2 regions of the Microbulbifer sp. NBRC 101763 genome follow, and region 2 is predicted to be linked to the other one. Evidence: riboswitches for the same ligand, from Rfam matches in the RefSeq annotation. Region 2 holds a riboswitch; the other holds the start of a gene.
The links. A riboswitch is a leader RNA that binds a small molecule or an ion and turns the genes downstream of it on or off. The one in region 2 is predicted to bind thiamine pyrophosphate.
Positions count from the first base shown of each region.

Region 1: another riboswitch for thiamine pyrophosphate. It lies ahead of thiC (phosphomethylpyrimidine synthase ThiC); the one in region 2 lies ahead of ABWV76_RS03360 (TonB-dependent receptor).

Region 1 covers NZ_BAABQV010000006.1:1,506-10,603, reverse strand. The annotation lists gene ABWV76_RS15335 (HesA/MoeB/ThiF family protein) at 5-754, opposite strand; gene thiE (thiamine phosphate synthase) at 748-2,301, opposite strand; gene ABWV76_RS15325 (thiazole synthase) at 2,309-3,115, opposite strand; gene thiS (sulfur carrier protein ThiS) at 3,118-3,318, opposite strand; gene thiO (glycine oxidase ThiO) at 3,318-4,394, opposite strand; gene thiC (phosphomethylpyrimidine synthase ThiC) at 4,506-6,416, opposite strand; TPP riboswitch at 6,502-6,600, opposite strand; gene ABWV76_RS15305 (SGNH/GDSL hydrolase family protein) at 6,870-7,796, shown strand; gene ABWV76_RS15300 (thioredoxin domain-containing protein) at 7,882-9,098, opposite strand, start outside.
Region 2 covers NZ_BAABQV010000001.1:722,515-731,612, reverse strand. The annotation lists gene ABWV76_RS03380 (bifunctional AfsR/SARP family transcriptional regulator/alpha/beta hydrolase) at 1-153, opposite strand, end outside; gene ABWV76_RS03375 (TetR/AcrR family transcriptional regulator) at 1,005-1,598, opposite strand; gene ABWV76_RS03370 (HD domain-containing protein) at 1,685-2,398, shown strand; gene ABWV76_RS03365 (MBL fold metallo-hydrolase) at 2,458-3,462, shown strand; TPP riboswitch at 3,653-3,768, shown strand; gene ABWV76_RS03360 (TonB-dependent receptor) at 3,826-5,997, shown strand; gene ABWV76_RS03355 (hypothetical protein) at 6,058-6,321, shown strand; gene pnuC (nicotinamide riboside transporter PnuC) at 6,314-6,979, shown strand; gene ABWV76_RS03345 (choline kinase family protein) at 7,008-7,886, shown strand; gene ABWV76_RS03340 (nuclear transport factor 2 family protein) at 7,989-8,444, shown strand; gene ABWV76_RS03335 (YtoQ family protein) at 8,631-9,074, shown strand.

The DNA of each region.
Region 1 (9,098 bases), on a different contig from region 2:
GTTGCTAGGTATTACAAACCGGGCAATTACTATGGCTCGGCAGCTGCAAAGTTTGCAGAGCTAAGCTTTCCGTCTCGATTAAGTGCAATTTATTCAAGCTCGATACCGGCAACCCTACCAAGTACTTTATGGCCTCCAGAGCCTGCATACTGCCAACTACACCCAGCGCAGGACCGATCACACCTGCTGTAGAGCAGTTCTGGACTTCAGCCTGCTCCTGGGGCGGAAACAGGCAGGCATAACAGGGACCTTTTCCTTCAGAAAAATCAAAACTAATCAGCTGGCCGGAAAACCCCTGCACCGATGCCATTACCACCAGACATCCTGCCTGATAACAAACCCGGTTGATCGTATGGCGGATTTCCAGGTTATCGGTGCAGTCCAACACCAGATCCACCTGTTTTACCTGCTCACGCAGCCAGGATTCATTCGCCATTTGGCTGTGGGGGTGAATGCGAATAGTTGGATTGGCCGCAGCCAATTGTTGTGCAGCCACCATGGCTTTGGATTTTCCCTGGTGATTGGTTTTGTACAAAACCTGGCGCTGTAAATTGGAGAGATCGATATGATCACCGTCCACCAGGTGCAGCTCTCCAATACCGGCTGCGGCTAGATACATCACTGCCGGGCTGCCGAGCCCACCTAAGCCAACAATCAGAATTCGCGCAGAAGACAGCTTTTTCTGTCCCTCTTCACCCACCTGGGGCAACATTATCTGGCGACTGTAACGCTGTAATTCCTTACTACTTAACATGGCTCTACTTCCGCATGCTTACCTTTCAACAGGACATTAAAATCGGCAACCGCCTGCTTGTAGTCTTCCGCTTTAGTAACAGCGCTGACCACGGCGATACTGCCAACGCCGCTAGCGATAACCTCACTGGCCCGCTGCATATTAATACCACCAATTGCCACGAGTGGATAATCGGGCAATAGTGCTGCCATTCGCGCAAGTTTCTGCACGCCCTGCAACTGATCCGACATATCCTTGGTGTTGGTCGCATAAATTGCACCAATCGCCAGGTAGCTGGGGCGATAACGGTAGGCCAACAGTAATTCATAGAAGCCGTGGGTACTGATACCCAGCTTTAATCCTGCCGCTTGAATTGCCCTCAGATCAGCAGATTGCAAATCCTCCTGGCCCAAATGCACACCGTAGGCGCCGCACTCAATCGCCAACTGCCAGTAATCATTGATAAACAGGCGCAGGTTATACGTCCTGCCAATAGCCACTGCACGCTCAATCTGTGCGCGCAGGTCCCCACCCGGATTCTTTATTCGCAGCTGTAAAGTACGCACTCCCAGCTCAGCCAGACGCTGCAACCACTCCACTGTATCCACAACCGGATATAAACCCAATGCTTGAGAGTCTGTTTGGGCAAACCCTTGAACAAGAGGTCGGACAGTATCAAAGCCATAATCCGACGCACGCTCTTCTCCGGGCAGTAGAATCTCCGGGAAGTCGATTAAATCCAGGGGCCAGCCACAGTGGCCTACAGGGCCGGCACCAGCGCCGATGTGTGCATTATTTCCCCGGCGCAAACCCCGCTGAACATAGGCTTTACCCACAACGCAGGCATCTCGCAACGGGTAGCCCAAAGCGCGGCAAGCGGCAATAGCGGAGGACAGGGTGCAGCCTGTGCCATGTGTGCCTGTACTGGACACTTCCCGGCCAATAAACCAATCGGCTTTTTCACCATCCCACAGTAAGTCGGCAACTTCTCCCGCACGCAATTGCGTATGGCCGCCGGTAACTAAAATTGCGGTACCGCCGTGAGCGTGCAACTGACGCGCAGCCTGCACAATAGATTCCGCACCCGTGACACTGGCTCCGGTAAGCCATTCCAATTCATGTAAATTGGGAGTGACCAGATCACACTGTGGCATCAACTGAGCCAACACCGTTGCGGTAATACTTCCTTCAGTGAGCCCGGCTCCATTGGTAGCAACAGCAACCGGGTCGTAAATAACCGGAACCGGCTGCACCGCTTGCAGCTGGCGCAGGAAATCTGCCACCGCAACAACTTGTTCAGCATTCGCTAGCAGACCGATTTTAATTGCGGCAGGAAATAGATCCCGCCGTAAAGCCTGTAACTGAGAACCCAAGACCTCTAGGGAAACTGCATTAATTGCAGTAACTTCCACCGTATTCTGTGCGGTATTGGCCGTGATAGCACTGCAACCATGGCAGCCGAGGTCGGCAAAAGTCAGCAGGTCCGCCTGAATGCCGGCGCCACCGCCGGAGTCACTGCCGGCAATGGTCCAGACAATTGGCTTTTTCAATTGGAGTTGATCGCGCATAAAAATACTAATCCTGCAATATGCTCTCTGCCTGCTGCCAGAAAGGCATATCCAGGGTGGGGGTGCTGGGGCTGGCAGTTTGACGCCTGAGCATCAAGCCGGCATTAAAGGCGGCGCGCCCGGATTCCACAGCAAGTTTAAAAGCATTAGCCATCAGTACCGGATCCTGGGCTTTTGCAATCGCAGTATTCAATAACACCGCATCAAAGCCCATCTCCAGTGCTTCTGCCGCCTGTGATGGCGCACCGATTCCGGCGTCAATAATGAGCGGTACATCACTCAGGCGCTCGCGCAGTGTTTGCAGGTTATATTTATTGAGCAGGCCCTGCCCGGTACCGATGGGAGCCCCCCAGGGCATTAATACCTCGCAACCCACATCCAAAAGTTTTCGACACAACACCAGGTCATCTGTGCAATAAGGCAAAACCTTGAAGCCTAATTGAATTAATTCCCGCGCAGCTTCTACCAGACCAAAGGGGTCTGGCTGCAAATTGTAATCATCACCAATCACTTCCAGCTTGAGCCAATCGGTCTGGAAAATTTCCTGGGACATTTTTGCCAGCTCCACCGCTTCTCGCGGCGATTTACAACCGGCGGTATTGGGCAACAGCTGACAGCCGGACTCGCGAATATAATCCCAAAATATATTGTCCTGCTGCTGTGCCGGATTTTGCCGGCGCAGGGACAAAGTAATAATTTCCGAAGCTGAGGCTTGCACGGATTCGCGCATAATCGCAGGGGAGGGATACAGGGCGGTGCCCACCAAAAGCCGGCTGTTAAATGCCTTTCCGTACAGTGTTAGTAGATCGCTCACCTTTACCCCCCCACTACCGGAGCAACAATATCCAGGCTATCGCCGTTATTTATCTGTGTATTGCTATATTCCATACGGGGAATAAATCCACCGTTGATCGCAACGGCAAATGTTTCTCCGCGATAGCCGAGCTGCTGTAAAAGCACAGAGAGTTTTAGCGGGGATTCAAGGCTCTGTGTTTCCCCATTAATTAATACCTGCATCAAACCACCTGTAACAGTTGTTGTGCCACTTGACTCGCCACTTGCTCCACTACTGCCGGCGCTAAAAGATAACCGTGACGGTAAAGGCCATTCACCCGAATCAGGCCATCCTCGCTGTGGATATAAGGCATATTATCCATAGTGGCGGGGCGACAATTTACGCGGGTCTCAACAATACGAGCCTCGGCAAAAGCCGGGTTGAGGGAGTAAAGCGCGGAAGACAATTCCATACTGGAGCGCACGGAAATGGGCGACAGATCTTCGCTCTCAATTTCTGTGGCGCCGATTACAGTGCGTCCATCGCTGCGTGGTACAGCGTAGAGCTTATAGCGTGGGTGGAGCAGGCGCACTGGACGCTGCAAAACCACTTCCCGGGATTCCACCACCATCACCTCACCACGGACACCGCGTAAGCCTTCAATCTGCCCCTTGGCACCGAGACCACGGCAGTCGATCACGCAATCAAATTGTTCGCACTCCGAGTTCACAGAGATATACCCGGCTTCGCAATTTACCTTGCTATGCTCTCGCAGAGTGACAGCTCCTCGGTGCAATGCGCTGAGTAACGCAGGCAACAAGCGGTGATTATTGATATCCGCCTCACCTCGTAAGTAAAGCCCCTGTTCAAAGCCGTGTAAGGAGGGCTCTAATTTCGCTAAAGTATTGCTATCGAGTGCCTCCACCTGCTCCCTGGCAGATTCACCCAACTTGCCCTGCAACTCCCGCAGGAATTGCAACAGCTCACTTCTATCCTTGCCGTGAGCAACCAGTACTGAGCCCGCCCTGCGGTATTCCACGTCCTGCCCGCTCTGCTCCTTCAGCTGCCGGGCCCACTCAGACCAAAGCTCAAGGCTTTTCAGCCCCAGGTTGTAAACCTGTTTATCGCTGTGCACCAATTCCGATAGTGGTGAGATCATTCCCGCTGCCGCCCAGCAGGCTCCCCCGACTGGTGCCGACAAATCACCCGCTTCAAACAGGGTGATATCCAGTTCCCGTTGGCAGAGCCGCCAGGCGAGCAAGCGACCTAACAGGCCGCCACCGGCAATAGCTACTTTGGCTTTGGTTTCGCTTGTCACAGACCACCTATCTTCGCAAATCCAAATCGACACCCGGCGATAATCTCTATGCACTCGCCGTACTTTTGCTATCCGATTCTTGGGGGAGAGGATTCTCCCCCAAAATACTCATCAGCCCTTGTGATAAATCTCGCTGCCCATGTCCTTAAATTTAATCGACATTTCCTCCATGCCCTGTGCCGCTTCCTGCTTGGCCGCATAATCGCGCACATCCTGGGTGATTTTCATGGAGCAGAATTTTGGGCCGCACATGGAGCAGAAGTGAGCTACCTTGCCGGATTCCTTTGGCAAGGTTTCATCGTGATAGGTGCGTGCCCGCTCCGGGTCCAAGCCGAGATTGAACTGGTCTTCCCAACGGAATTCAAAGCGGGCTTTTGACAGGGCGTCATCGCGCTTCTGTGCCCGCGGATGCCCTTTGGCCAAGTCTGCGGCATGAGCCGCAATCTTATAGGCCATAAGGCCCTCTTTAACATCCTCTTTATTGGGTAGGCCCAGGTGCTCTTTGGGGGTCACATAGCAGAGCATGGCGCAGCCGTAGGTGCCGATAAGTGCAGCGCCGATGCCGGAAGTAATGTGGTCGTAGCCGGGAGCAATATCCGTGGTCAACGGACCTAGAGTGTAGAAAGGTGCGCCGTGGCAGTGCTTTAGCTGCTCATCCATATTTTCTTTGATCTTATGGATAGCCACATGGCCGGGGCCTTCGATCATGGTCTGAACATCGTGCTTCCAGGCAATTTCAGTCAGCTCGCCAAGCGTGTGCAGCTCGCCAAACTGGGCTTCATCGTTAGCATCCGCAATTGAGCCCGGGCGCAGGCCATCACCGAGACTAAAGCTCACATCGTAAGCCTTCATAATCTCGCAGATTTCCTCGAAGTGGGTGTAGAGGAAATTCTCTTTGTGATGGGCGAGGCACCATTTGGCCATGATGGAACCACCGCGAGAGACAATCCCGGTCATACGTTTGGCAGTGAGCGGCACATAGCGCAAAAGCACGCCAGCATGAATAGTGAAGTAATCCACCCCCTGCTCTGCCTGCTCAATCAAGGTATCGCGGAACACATCCCAGTTAAGATCTTCAGCAATTCCGTTTACTTTCTCCAGCGCCTGGTAAATCGGCACGGTACCGATGGGCACTGGCGAGTTGCGCAGAATCCACTCGCGGGTTTCGTGGATATTGGCACCGGTGGACAGATCCATCACCGTGTCCGCGCCCCACTTGGTAGACCAAACCAGTTTCTCCACTTCCTCTTCAATGGAAGAAGTCACAGCAGAATTACCAATATTTGCATTCACCTTGCACAGGAAGTTGCGCCCGATAATCATCGGCTCCACTTCCGGGTGATTAATATTCGCCGGGATAATTGCCCGCCCCTCTGCAACTTCCCGGCGCACAAATTCCGGCGTGATTTGCTCGGGGATGTAAATACCATCACGTGCCTTCTGGTATTCACTTTCACTCATTTCCGCTGCCAACTTGGCTCGCCCCATATTTTCGCGCACTGCGATAAATTCCATCTCTGGGGTAATAATGCCGCGGCGGGCATAGTGCATCTGAGATACATTCTGTCCCGGTTTGGCCCGGCGAGGGCTGGGAAGGTTTTCAAAGCGGATATGATCCAGCCCCTGGTTCGCCATACGCTTCTGGCTGTAGGCCGCTTGGCGAGAGTCCAGCAGTTCAGTATCTCTGCGGGCCTCTATCCAGCCCTGGCGCAATTTGGGCAACCCTTCCCGTACGTCCACTTTAAAATTGGGCTCGGAATAGGGGCCCGAAGTGTCGTAAATGGTTAGGGGCTCATTGGGTTCAAACACCGGATTCTCTGCATCCCCCCCTACCAAACTATCTCCCAAACAGATCTGGCGGGCACCAACCTGAATGTCGGGAGTTTCACCGGGCAAATACACCTTGCTCGAGTTGGGGAAAGATTGAACCGTGAGATTTTCAAGAAATTCTTTAGCGGAATCGCGACTGGCAGCGCGGGAGGACTTTCCGGCTTTACCGGATTGTTCAATGATCTCAGACATGCGTAACCTTAAAACTTGGAAATTTAAAGGTCGCAGCATCCAGGGCACATACAAAGAGAAAAGACGCCAAACTGTAACAAAACAGGCGACTTCAGATCTTGTTCCCTACGCGGGGGTTACCCCGATCAGGTTCAACGGATCTCGCAACAGCGATCTCAGCCCACAGGCACTCCGACAAGTAGAGCGCAGTATAGTGGAAGCTAACAGATATGAACAGAAGGTCACCCGGGCGGATAAATATCATCGCATAGATCTTTAATAGAAGTGGCCTTGCAGAAAGAAATGTTACAGACGACAAAACCCCAACCCACTTCAACTTATTAAACTCTGACTAATTAGTCGGAAGCATTCACTTCTCTCCCTTTTCCACTCCGACCTACACTCCACTGGTTCACCGATGCAGTACCAAAAAAATAATTATCTACGACGAAAGTCGGTGTGGGAGAAAACACAATGTGGAATAAATATGGAGTAGTAATAACCCTGGCTTTGTGCGTTTTGTCGATACAGCCAGCAATGGCAGCCCCCTCCAAGTCGGTCGCCGCGGGTGACAGTATTACCATGGCATTCGGAGCGGACTGTACCCGCAATAAGTATTTCTGGGATCTTTTCTGTCTCCTTGGTGGAGACCAACCAGAGCACTCCTGGTTTGATGGTGATGACAATTCAGTTGAAAGTATTCATGACAAGTATAAAGTTAATTCACCAAATATGGCCGCTAATAAAAATGCGGCGGAATCTGGAGCGGAAATGCTCAGTGGTGGAGACAATTTCTCTACTCAAGCCGACCGGATTCTTTCGCAGAATAATGTAGCTGACCACGTAGAAGTAGTTTTAGGCGGTAATGATATCTGTAACCGCGAGTGTGTAGATCCGGCGAATTGTGATGATCCACTTTACACTGATAGTGAATGGCGCTCTGCAATTCGCGCGGGGTTAGACAAACTGGTCGAAGGCCTGCCCAATGGCTCTACTATTCTTCTCGGTTCGGTACCCCGTGTACAAGACCTGCGCGCAGCAGGGTTGGAAAAGCAAGCCGGAAACTCTCGGGTAGACTGTGAAAGTGTCTGGTCTACCTTTGGTATCTGCCGAATTGCTACCAATGGCGGTACTATGAATGGAGAGGATTTTACCACTCGCTACAACGGTATTAGCGCAGCCCAACGTCGATATAACGAAATACTTGCCGAGGAGGCAGAAAGCTATAATGGCACCAATGGCGTTGAAGTAATAGCCGAGTACACTGGTGAAGGTGAGGTAAATGCCGGTACTTTCCAATTTGGTAAGGACGATATTGATGGCGGTGACTGCTTCCATCCCAGTGTCCAAGGCCAGAATATAGTGGCTGATCTTTTGTGGCAAGGCAATACAGATAAGTAATTAAGTTCAAGTTTTACTGCTCGGTGGATATAGAGCCTGTTGCTTTTTTAGATTGTTGTTACAGCAGGCTCATTTCTTATTTCTGTTATTCTTTCTCGCTATCCGGCTCTTCTTCAAAGTATCCTAACTCTTCAACAACGTACTGTAATCGATGTGGCAATCCCTTACGCATGAATGCCACATCAATTATCTTTCCGCTGGTCAGCGCATCCCATAGGGCATTTTGACCACTATGAACCCAGCTATCATTAACCCTCAGCAATACATCATTTTCCTGAAAGCCTAATGCAGTAAAGAATTCATTATCAGCAACGCCTTCCAGTCGCATCAGGTGATACCCTTCGACTTCCAGTTCTGCCTCTGTAAACTTAGACTCCAGGATTTCACGCTCCTCCAATTGTCTACTCAACCATTCCTGCCCCAGGGTAAGCACTCCAGATGGAGAGATTAGCTGACGGGTTCCAGGTCCCATCGGTTGTTCAATACGACGCTTAAGTTTCTCACTATGTATATATGACTGGGTCAATAAAATATCAGTGCCCTCTTCACCTTCAAGGGGAAGTTTCGCCAATCCCTCATTGCTCTCAATGACGGCAAACTTGGAATAGAGCCGCAGCAGCGAGACTCCCTCTAAAAGCGCTTGTCCCAAAGTGAAATATTGAGCCGTTGCCCCATTCACTTCAATTAATGCTTTTGATCTATTTTTGACACTCGACTCGCTAATCCCAAGCAGTCGAAGCGGCAATTTAGTTAAGGGTAAATTTCGCTCATTGATATTATTGCTATCTTTCTGGACAGCTTCATCTTTTGGGTTTATTCCCAAAGAATACAATTCCTTTTCAATCCAGAAAGAATACTGTTCAAAAGTGCGAGGTCCCTTTAGGTATAAGCCGTTGATAAAAACTACGGGTACATTTTTTAGTCCAAGAGCAATGGCTAGTTTTTGGTCTTCAAGCACCTGAGATCTATATAGCCCGTCAGCTCTACAACGATCAAACTGTGAACTATCCATTTGAAGCTGTTTAGCCAAGCGTACGTATTCGTTTTTATTAACGCTTGGAGCCAGAGTATATAATGCATCATGGTACTCCCAAAACTTGCTTTGCTCTGCTGCACAACGTGTTACAGCTGCAGCCATTACACCCTCTCTATGAAACTTCAAAGGAAAATCGAAATTAACCTGCCTTATCCATTCCTGATACTCAACCATTAAGCGCCTAAACACAGGCTGAGTGGATTTACAATGTGGCGACTGAAAAGAGCAAAATACTGCGATGGTGACAGGCGCCCGGGGATTTCCTC
Region 2 (9,098 bases):
ACGATCGCGGCGATGAGGCCGAGCTGCCAGTACTAAAAATGCCAAGAGTGCACGAGTTCTTTTTGAGGGGGGAAGGCTTATCGGTACCCCATCGCGATAAACTGCCAGCTCTCCAAGCATTCGGATTGTTATACCCATAATCGAAATACTCACTCTTGTTTGCTGTGATACCTTGATAAATTAGGAAGAGTTTCGAGAGCGAACCGAGATAATTCGTTTACAACTTCGAATACATCAAGTGGTAACCCCGCCAAACATAGCAATTCGGCAAACAAGCCTGGGAAACCACCCTGCCATTTTCTCAAGCCATTTGGCCATCTGTAAACAACAGCCACTTACATGACTCACAGATTAATTGCGTGCCGATAATCACTCGCCGTCAGTCATTGAACATAGAATGGGAAAGTGGTGCAGGAAAGAAATCATCTTCTTACAGCTCGCGCTATTACTAAGTGATGAAATTTTAGCCTAATTCTTGCTTTTAATAATCAAGAGGTAAATTACCGACCAAAGCTAAAAATCACACGTCCATGACCTACATGGCAAATTCAAAGCTTACAATTTTTCACTGCCAAAAATAAAAATATCCTAAACCTTTCCTTTAACCTCCTTCTTTTGAAGCCAAATACTCACGAACAGCAATTCATCAACCCTTATGATACAGGTATTAACCTATGAGGCTTATCAAATATTACATGTGGATGCTTTTTGGGTATTTATTCTTTCATGTGAGAAGTTTCACATACTTACAGCCTGCCATCTTGTATTCCTTATTCTCGAATATATACAATTTAGGTTTCTCGCAAGGCGAAATATCGAACTACTGAAGTAGCTGATAGCTCCATGGTAGTGATTAAAAATTTATGCTATAGCAAACAACAATCTTATCTTTGCCTTAGATAGAAAGCCCAATAAAAATCGAACATATTCCTTACATATGCCGTGCTTAAAGCACAATCCAGATAAGGAGCATTTATACATGTTGATTGTGATTCCCATTAGGATCAACACAGCATCTTGACTGTAGCGTAGTAAAAATCGACCAGAGTTTCTCTGGCCTCGCCACCTCTTGCTCGTATAGCCAAGCTTTGCAAGGCAGCATGTAGCAATTTAGCTGTCGGTTGAACGTCTCGATCTATAGGCCAGTCCCCATCCTCCTGTGCGCGCAGGAGTCGTCTTTCCAGTTGGCTATCAATTCTTGCAATCAAAATTTTCAAGTCATCTTGAACATCTGGATGAGCCAATGATTCCACTGGTGCAGTGCAAGTAGCAAAACAACCCAGCGATTCGTCTTTTAGCAGATAAGTTTCCAGCGCCTGTCCATAGAATCGCAGCATAACATCCTGCAAAGGAGCACCATCATTCAATATTGCATCAAGTTCTTTACCTAGCTGATTCGCAAACTGCGCAAAAGCTTTACGGTAAATGGATACTTTGTCACCAAAAGCGGCGTAAATACTTGGCCTGTTCATCTTCATCGACTCAGCCAGATCATCTAAAGAAGTAGCTGTGAGGCCCTTGCGCCAAAATACCTGGAGAGCGCCCTCCAGGGCCTCAGTGGCATCATATTTAGGTGGACGGCCTCTTCTCTTTTTCATTTTTGTACTACTCCGAACATAATTGTTGACACTGCAGAAAGCCTATCATATTTTATTGTTCGAAACGGTACAAAATAAATGATATTATGGAACTTACAACGAATAAAATACCGCCACCTTTGCCTTGTCTGGCCTGCCGCTTTGTTACATCCAGTGCAAGTGCAACTTACACACGCACTATTCGCTACCTGAAGAGGGAGCACATTCAGTATGTTGCTAAAGAGGTCTATCAAATTCCTGACTCGATGAGCTGTAAAAAAGCGTTGGATATGGTGGCTCAATGCAGCCCCGACTTCCTCCTCAACCACAGCCTTAGAAGCTATGCATTCGGCTTAGCAATGAGTCACAAAGTAAAGACAGTGATAGATCAAGAAGTCTACTTTCTTGGTGCCATCATGCATGATATAGGACTAACCCCAGCCTATGATGTCGGTGGTACTTTTGAGCTAGACGGAGCTCAAGCAGCAAGATCCTTTTGTATTGGTCATAACATCTCTACCGAGAAGGCTGATTTAGTACATGAGATGATCGCTCATCACAACTCTGTTGGAATTGCGCACAAAAAAGACCCGGAGATTGCCCTACTACATTTTGCCGCAGGGCTGGACATTGCCGGGTTATGGTTGAGTGATATTCATCCCAAAACCTTGTCTGAAGTAATTAATGAGTATCCCAGACTGGATTTTAAGCAGGGTATGAAAAGCATGCTCAACGATCAAGTCGGGAGAAAACCACATAGTTATATGAGGCCATTTGTAGAACTTGGCTTTCTAAAAAAAATAGAAAAAACCCCTTTTTAATTACTCTTTCAGATCTCCTATTTATCAATATTACAAAATAACTTGTCAGGAGAGTCACTATGCCTCACCGAAGAAATTACTCAAAGCCAGCCAGAAGATGCTTTAGACAAAGGGAAAAAGTCAGACAGAAAGGTTTAATAAATATAGCACTCTTAATATTTAGTGCCCTCATAGTCAGCGCCTGTGAATCCGAGATTCGAAAAGCCATGATGAAACAGGCGATTCCGGTCGACTATTTTGAACCTTTTACAGAATTACCTTCAAAATTTGTTCAACATAGTGATCGAGTTTATAGTTTTCGTCTGGGAATGAACCGGGCAATGATTCTGAAAACAAATAACGGATTGGCGGTTTTCGATTGCTTTAATGAAAATTTCAGTAAATCGCTTTCTGATGAGCTAAAAAAACAATTTCCCGAACATCCCGTACGCTGGTTAGTCTACTCCCACAATCATTTGGATCACATCCGTGGCGGAGCACATCTAAGCCCAAAAATTGTCGTCGGACATAATAATATTAACCATCTAATCCAAGATTGGGAGCACCCATTAAATAAAATCCTACCTGTAACTAGCCCAATAGATGGTGATAAATCTTTAAAATTTGGAGATCAAACTGTCCACTTCCTATATATGCCTGAATCCCACTCAACAACATTGTATGGATTTTATATTGAAAGTGAAGACATCGTATTTGCTCCAGATATGATGTTCGTGAACGCATTTCCCCCTTTTGGTCTGCCCGACTGGTATTACCCCGGTTACATACGGGCCCTCGATCGCCTGATTGAATTAAATGCAAAAATTTATATTCCCAGCCACTTTAACGAAGGAGATAGAAGAGATTTAATTCACTATAGAAATATGATGGTAGATTTTCGTAAAACCGTAGAACGTGAGATGTCTAAAATTAATTATGAACCTGATCAAGGGAAAAAATTACGAGCCATTTTTGATATAGTTTACCCTGAGCTAAAAAGTAAATACGGTGACTGGCATGGCTTTGACGCCATGTTTATTCCGCACTTTGCAGGACAAGTGGGAGGCACCTACTTAGGTTACTAGATACAGAATGTATATAGTACCTTTACTTGCAGATCTCTCCTTCTTAAGTTTCTTCACGTCATGGAGTTGAGGAAAGGATTATATACTGTGATTAGCATACGGAAGGGGTGGCACATTAGATATAGATTTTGACATCTTGAATATTACACTTAGACCCCTTTCCTCCCTCAACTTCTGCTATCATCGCGCCCGCGAACCTAAGGGGTGGCCTTGGCCTGAGATGCCCAGAGGACTTTTGATTCTTCCGGGCAAACCCTTGAACCTGATCCGGTTAATACCGGCGTAGGGATAGGTAACCTCACCAAACGCCTCCTCACGTCGCGCTCCGGGTCTCTTTCACTTGTGTTGATTCGAGAGAGAACCATGAAGAATCTGTTCAAAGCCCACCCCATTGCCTGGTCTGTTAGCATTGTAGCCAGCTTGTCTGCGGGGCTGGCAGTTGCTGAATCGAGGGAAGCAGGGATTGAAGAGGTCGTAGTCACTGCCCAATTACGCAATACCAACCTGTTGGACTTGGCTACCAGCGCGACAGTGGTTAATGCCGATACAATCAAGGCCCGGGGTGCGAGCAATCTGGATCAGATCCTGAATATGGCACCAAATGTAAATTTCTCTTCCGGTGCATCACGGGGCCGCTTCATCCAAATTCGCGGTATTGGCGAGCGCAGCCAATTTATAGACCCTGTGAACCCCTCTGTTGGCCTGGTTATCGATGGTATTGACTTCACCGGCCTCGGGCTCGCTGCCAGCACCCTGGATATCGATCAAGTAGAGATTCTTCGCGGGCCCCAAGGCACTGCGTATGGTGCCAACGCCCTGGCGGGTCTGATCAATATGACCAGCGCCGCTCCTACCACTGAACCCATGGCAAAAGTATCTGCCGAGGTAAGTGAATACAATGGACGCAATATTTCTGTAATTTCCAGCGGCCCATTAGCCGATCAACTTGGTTATCGAATCGCTGCCAATAGGCAAAAATCCGATGGCTATACAGAGAATGCATTCCTGGGCAGTGATAATACCAACAATATTGATGAATCAGTGCTAAGAAGTAAGCTGGCCTACACGCTTAGTGACAACCTGAATTTTGGCCTCTCTCTGCTCTATGTGAATGTTGACAACGGCTATGATGCCTTCTCCTTATACAACACCCGTGAAACACTGTCTGACGAACCAGGCTCGGATCGACAGGAAACCTGGGCCGGAGCCCTAGCCGCACAGTGGTCAGGGAGTGAGCTATTCCATTTGGATGCCACGCTGAGCCTCGCAGATTCAGACACAGAATACGGTTACGACGAAGATTGGAGTTATCAAGGCTTTCACCCATGGGAATACAGCCAAAAAGACAATTACCATCGCGACAAAGATAACATCAGCCTAGACTTGCGCTTGCTTTCTACTGATGTATCCAAACTCTTTTCTGGCCGTAGCAGCTGGGTTGTAGGTATATATGAGCGTATAGAACGTGAGGATTTATTACGCACCAAAACCTCTAATGAGGAGTTTGGGGCTGATGTTGAATACTTTTCCAGTGAATTTGACACAAGAAACACAGCGATTTATGGCCAACTTAATACTGAATTGACCGCCAGCTTAAATCTGGTGACAGGGCTCCGCCTGGAGAAGCGAAGTGCTGATTACACAGATTCCCTGTTCACTGCCAGGGATATCAGCGAGGACCTCTGGGGTGGCAATATCACTCTGGAGTATCACTACTCCGAAAATACTATGGCGTATGCGACGGTATCCCGAGGATACAAGGCCGGCGGTATCAATGGTGTAATCATCTCTGAATCAGTGAGAAATGTAGAAATTAGCCCTAATTTCTTCGATTTTGATACTGAGCATATGCTTAACTACGAAATAGGTATTAAAGGCAATTGGTTCGACAACCGCTTGTATGCCCAGTTGGCTGCTTTCTACCAGGATCGCAATGATATCCAGGCAAAACAATCCGTCTTCATATTTAATGAAGATGAAGTTTCCTTTCACGACTACCTGGCCAATGCCGCGGGAGGTAAAACTTCCGGGCTGGAAGTAGAGTTTAACTACTTTGCTACAGATTCCCTGCGCATCTTTGCCTCTGCAGGCTGGCTAAATGCGGAGTTTGAAAACTTTATAACCGGTTCTCATGTCGACGCAAGAGATGACTCCCAGGGAGCACCTGTAAACCTGGATGGTCGAGACGTAGCCCATGCGCCAAGCTATCAATTTTTCACTGGCAGCGAAATTTCTCTCCTGCCCAACTTAGTTCTGCGCTTAGAGCTGGAAGGAAAGGACGAGTTCTACTTCTCCAATAGCCACAATGAAAAATCTAATGCCTATGAATTAGTCAATGCCCGGCTGACATACCAGGGTGATAATTGGGATCTGTCCTTATGGGGCAGAAACTTAACTGATGAAGACTATTACACCAGGGGTTTCTATTTTAGCAACCAATATGGTAACAACCCTGCCAATGGCTATGCGCCAGAAGCCTATTATCAATTTGGCGAGCCCCGTATCGCCGGTATAAGCGGTACTTATACTTTCTAATAGTTGTATCATTGGGGGTGGTCTATACCACCCCAACTTTTGCTTTCAATAGGAGGCGTTGTGAGGCTCTCAGTAGAAATCAGTATGTACCCACTGAAGGATGAGTATATCCCCGGCATCCAAGCATTTATTGATCGACTCAATAAATATCCAGAACTCAAGGTAATTACCAATACTATGAGTACTCAGGTTTTTGGGGACTACGATTTGCTAATAGATGTACTCAAGTTAGAATTGCGCAGAGCCTATGAGCAGTTTGGCCGCGCCATCTTTGTTTGCAAATTTATAGACGGGGATCTTTCACCGGCGGCATCAGATGCTTGATCAAGATTTCACTAGCGCTATTTCAGCTTCTATCAACGCGATGTCCACCTGGGAAATTGCTGCAGTTGTATTGGCCCTATCCTACCTACTGCTTGCAATGCGTGAGAAGATCAGCTGTTGGTACGCCGCTTTTGCCAGCACAGCCATTTACCTTTTTTTATTTTGGGACGTCAGCCTGCTGATGGAATCGGCCCTGCAGGTATTTTACCTGGTAATGGCTGTTTTTGGTTGGTGGCAATGGCGTAGTCATCGAGATAAACAACAAGATCTCAAAATTCATCGTTGGCCACTTAAAACCCACCTTCTTGTACTGACAAGCGTCAGCGGGCTCACCTTGTTGCTTGGCTATATTCTGGAGAATACAACCAATGCCGCCCTGCCCTACCTGGACTCTTTTACTACTTTAGGGGCCATAGTTACAACTTATATGGTCACTCGAAAAGTCTTAGAGAACTGGATTTACTGGATTGTGGTTGATGGTGCCTCAATTTACCTTTACCTGGACAGAGGCCTATACCCCACGGCTGCCTTGTTTTCACTTTATGTAATATTAGTAATCATCGGCTTTTTCCAGTGGCATGCCATTTATAGAAAGGAAAGGCAGTCTGAAATATCTGCGAGCGAAGCAGTAACTGATAGAGCAGCCACTCTTATTTAACTGGTCTTGAAACGAGCGCCCCATAGTCATGAGTAACCCCCTAGATGATATGCTGCCCCAGGACTGGCCCCTATGGAGCCAATCCAGACCCACTGTGGTCAGACAGCTCACAGGAGGGCAAACGAACCAAACATTTCTACTCAAGACAAACCAAGAGCTATTAATTCTACGTATCAATTCACAATACAGTGGTGCTCTAGATTTAAACCGACAAACAGAAACCAACGTCCTTGTAAGAGCAAGTAGCGCCGGGTTATGCGCTCCTTTAGTCTACAGTGACCCAGCATATCAATACCAAGTTACCCGCTTTATTGAAGGGCGACCTTGGAATAAAAATGATGCCGATGCTCTGGAACAGGTTGCCAATTTACTTGATGGAATCCACAGCCTCCCCGAAATTGATGCCCATTTGGATATATCCTATAAAGCTGACCAATATTGGAGCTCGATTGATAAACAAGCAGATTTCTACCCGACTCTAGTACAGCTTCACCAAAAAATCCCTTCCCATATTGCTGCCGCGGAACAGCTAGGTGATGGGTTCTCTCTTTGCCATAATGATCTAAGCACTGGAAACCTCATCGCTGGAAAGGCCAGGCGGCTTTATGCCATTGATTGGGAGTACGCGGCTATGGGCGATCGCTTCTATGACCTCGCCGTGATCATAGAGGAACATCAGCTCAGCAGAATTCAGCAACAATCCCTACTCGAGCTGTATCTCAGGCGTAATCCGGCCCGAGAACATTGGCAACGCCTATACCATTGGCGCAGAATGTACAAATATCTAAGCTTACTCTGGTATGCTGTACAGTGGGGCTCTGAGATCCCAAAAAACAATTTTTTTGCTGAAAAAATAGACAGTATCAGCAAGAGCCTGCTCCGATCGGAACCCGCCTTACATATATAGCTTCGCTCACCTTAAGGAATTTAGGCACTTGATGGAGCAAATATTGTAAAATCAACACTCCCGTTACTAAAAATTAACTTCTAAGAACCAGGAATATAACTTATGCAAAAAATTGTTTTTACATTGATGTTGTTTGTTTTGACAATCGGTAACGCACAGGCGCAAGAGAAGCCTGAAGCATTCAAAACTATCGAGAACCTTCTAAATTACCTATCAGATGTAGACCATGAGCGTATGAGAGGCACCGTAACTGAGTCTTTTCTCTTGCTCGAACATGGTGAAGTATGGACGATTGAAGATCTAATTAAGGTGGCAAAGCCGTCAGATACTGTTAGAACCAATTACTTTAGCATTATTGACTTTGATGAGAGGCCAGATCTAGTCACAATCAACTATTGGAATAAGGCCAATTTTGCTGCAAAGAACAAGAGCCAGGATGTTTACTGGCTCGAAAGCGCTATTCTAAAGAAAGTGCAAGGAAAGTGGCTCCTCTCTCAATTGCACTCTACAAGACTGCCGTCTGGAAAAGTACCAGAAAATGTAGTGTTTAAGCCATAAGGCTACCTTAACCACCAATAAGTAAGAGCCAAAAGGGATTTTGGTCTTATACTTCAGCGCTAATGACGCATTGATACATCCTATTTAACTCAATCAGTAGTCCCCTCCTTTCAAGTCAAAATCATATTGTAAAATCATTTCCTAAGCATCAAACTCTATTGTTTACCACTATCAGGTAACTAAACTATGAAACTGAAAGTATATCTCTCTGGAGAAATCCACTCTGACTGGAGAACCCAGATAATCGAAGGCTGCAATAAGCAGGGACTGGAAATCTCTTTCTCCTCTGCGGTGACCAATCACGATGCCAGTGATGCAGCTGGCGATGGCCTTGGCGTGGAAGATAACTCCTTCTGGCGAGATCATAAGTCTGCCAAGGTCAACGCGATACGGATTAAACACCACATAGAAAATTGTGACCTGGCTGTTATCCGCTTTGGTGAAAAATATAAACAATGGAATGCAGCGTTCGATGCTGGATACTGCGCAGCGCTTGGTAAATCCTATATCACTCTACATGATGAATCACTGGTACATGCATTAAAAGAAGTTGATGGTGCTGCTCAAGCCTGGGCGCAAACACCGGACCAGGTTGTGGATATTCTTAAGTATTTAACCACTCAAGCTTAATGGCTTAAGGGCAGCTGGATATAG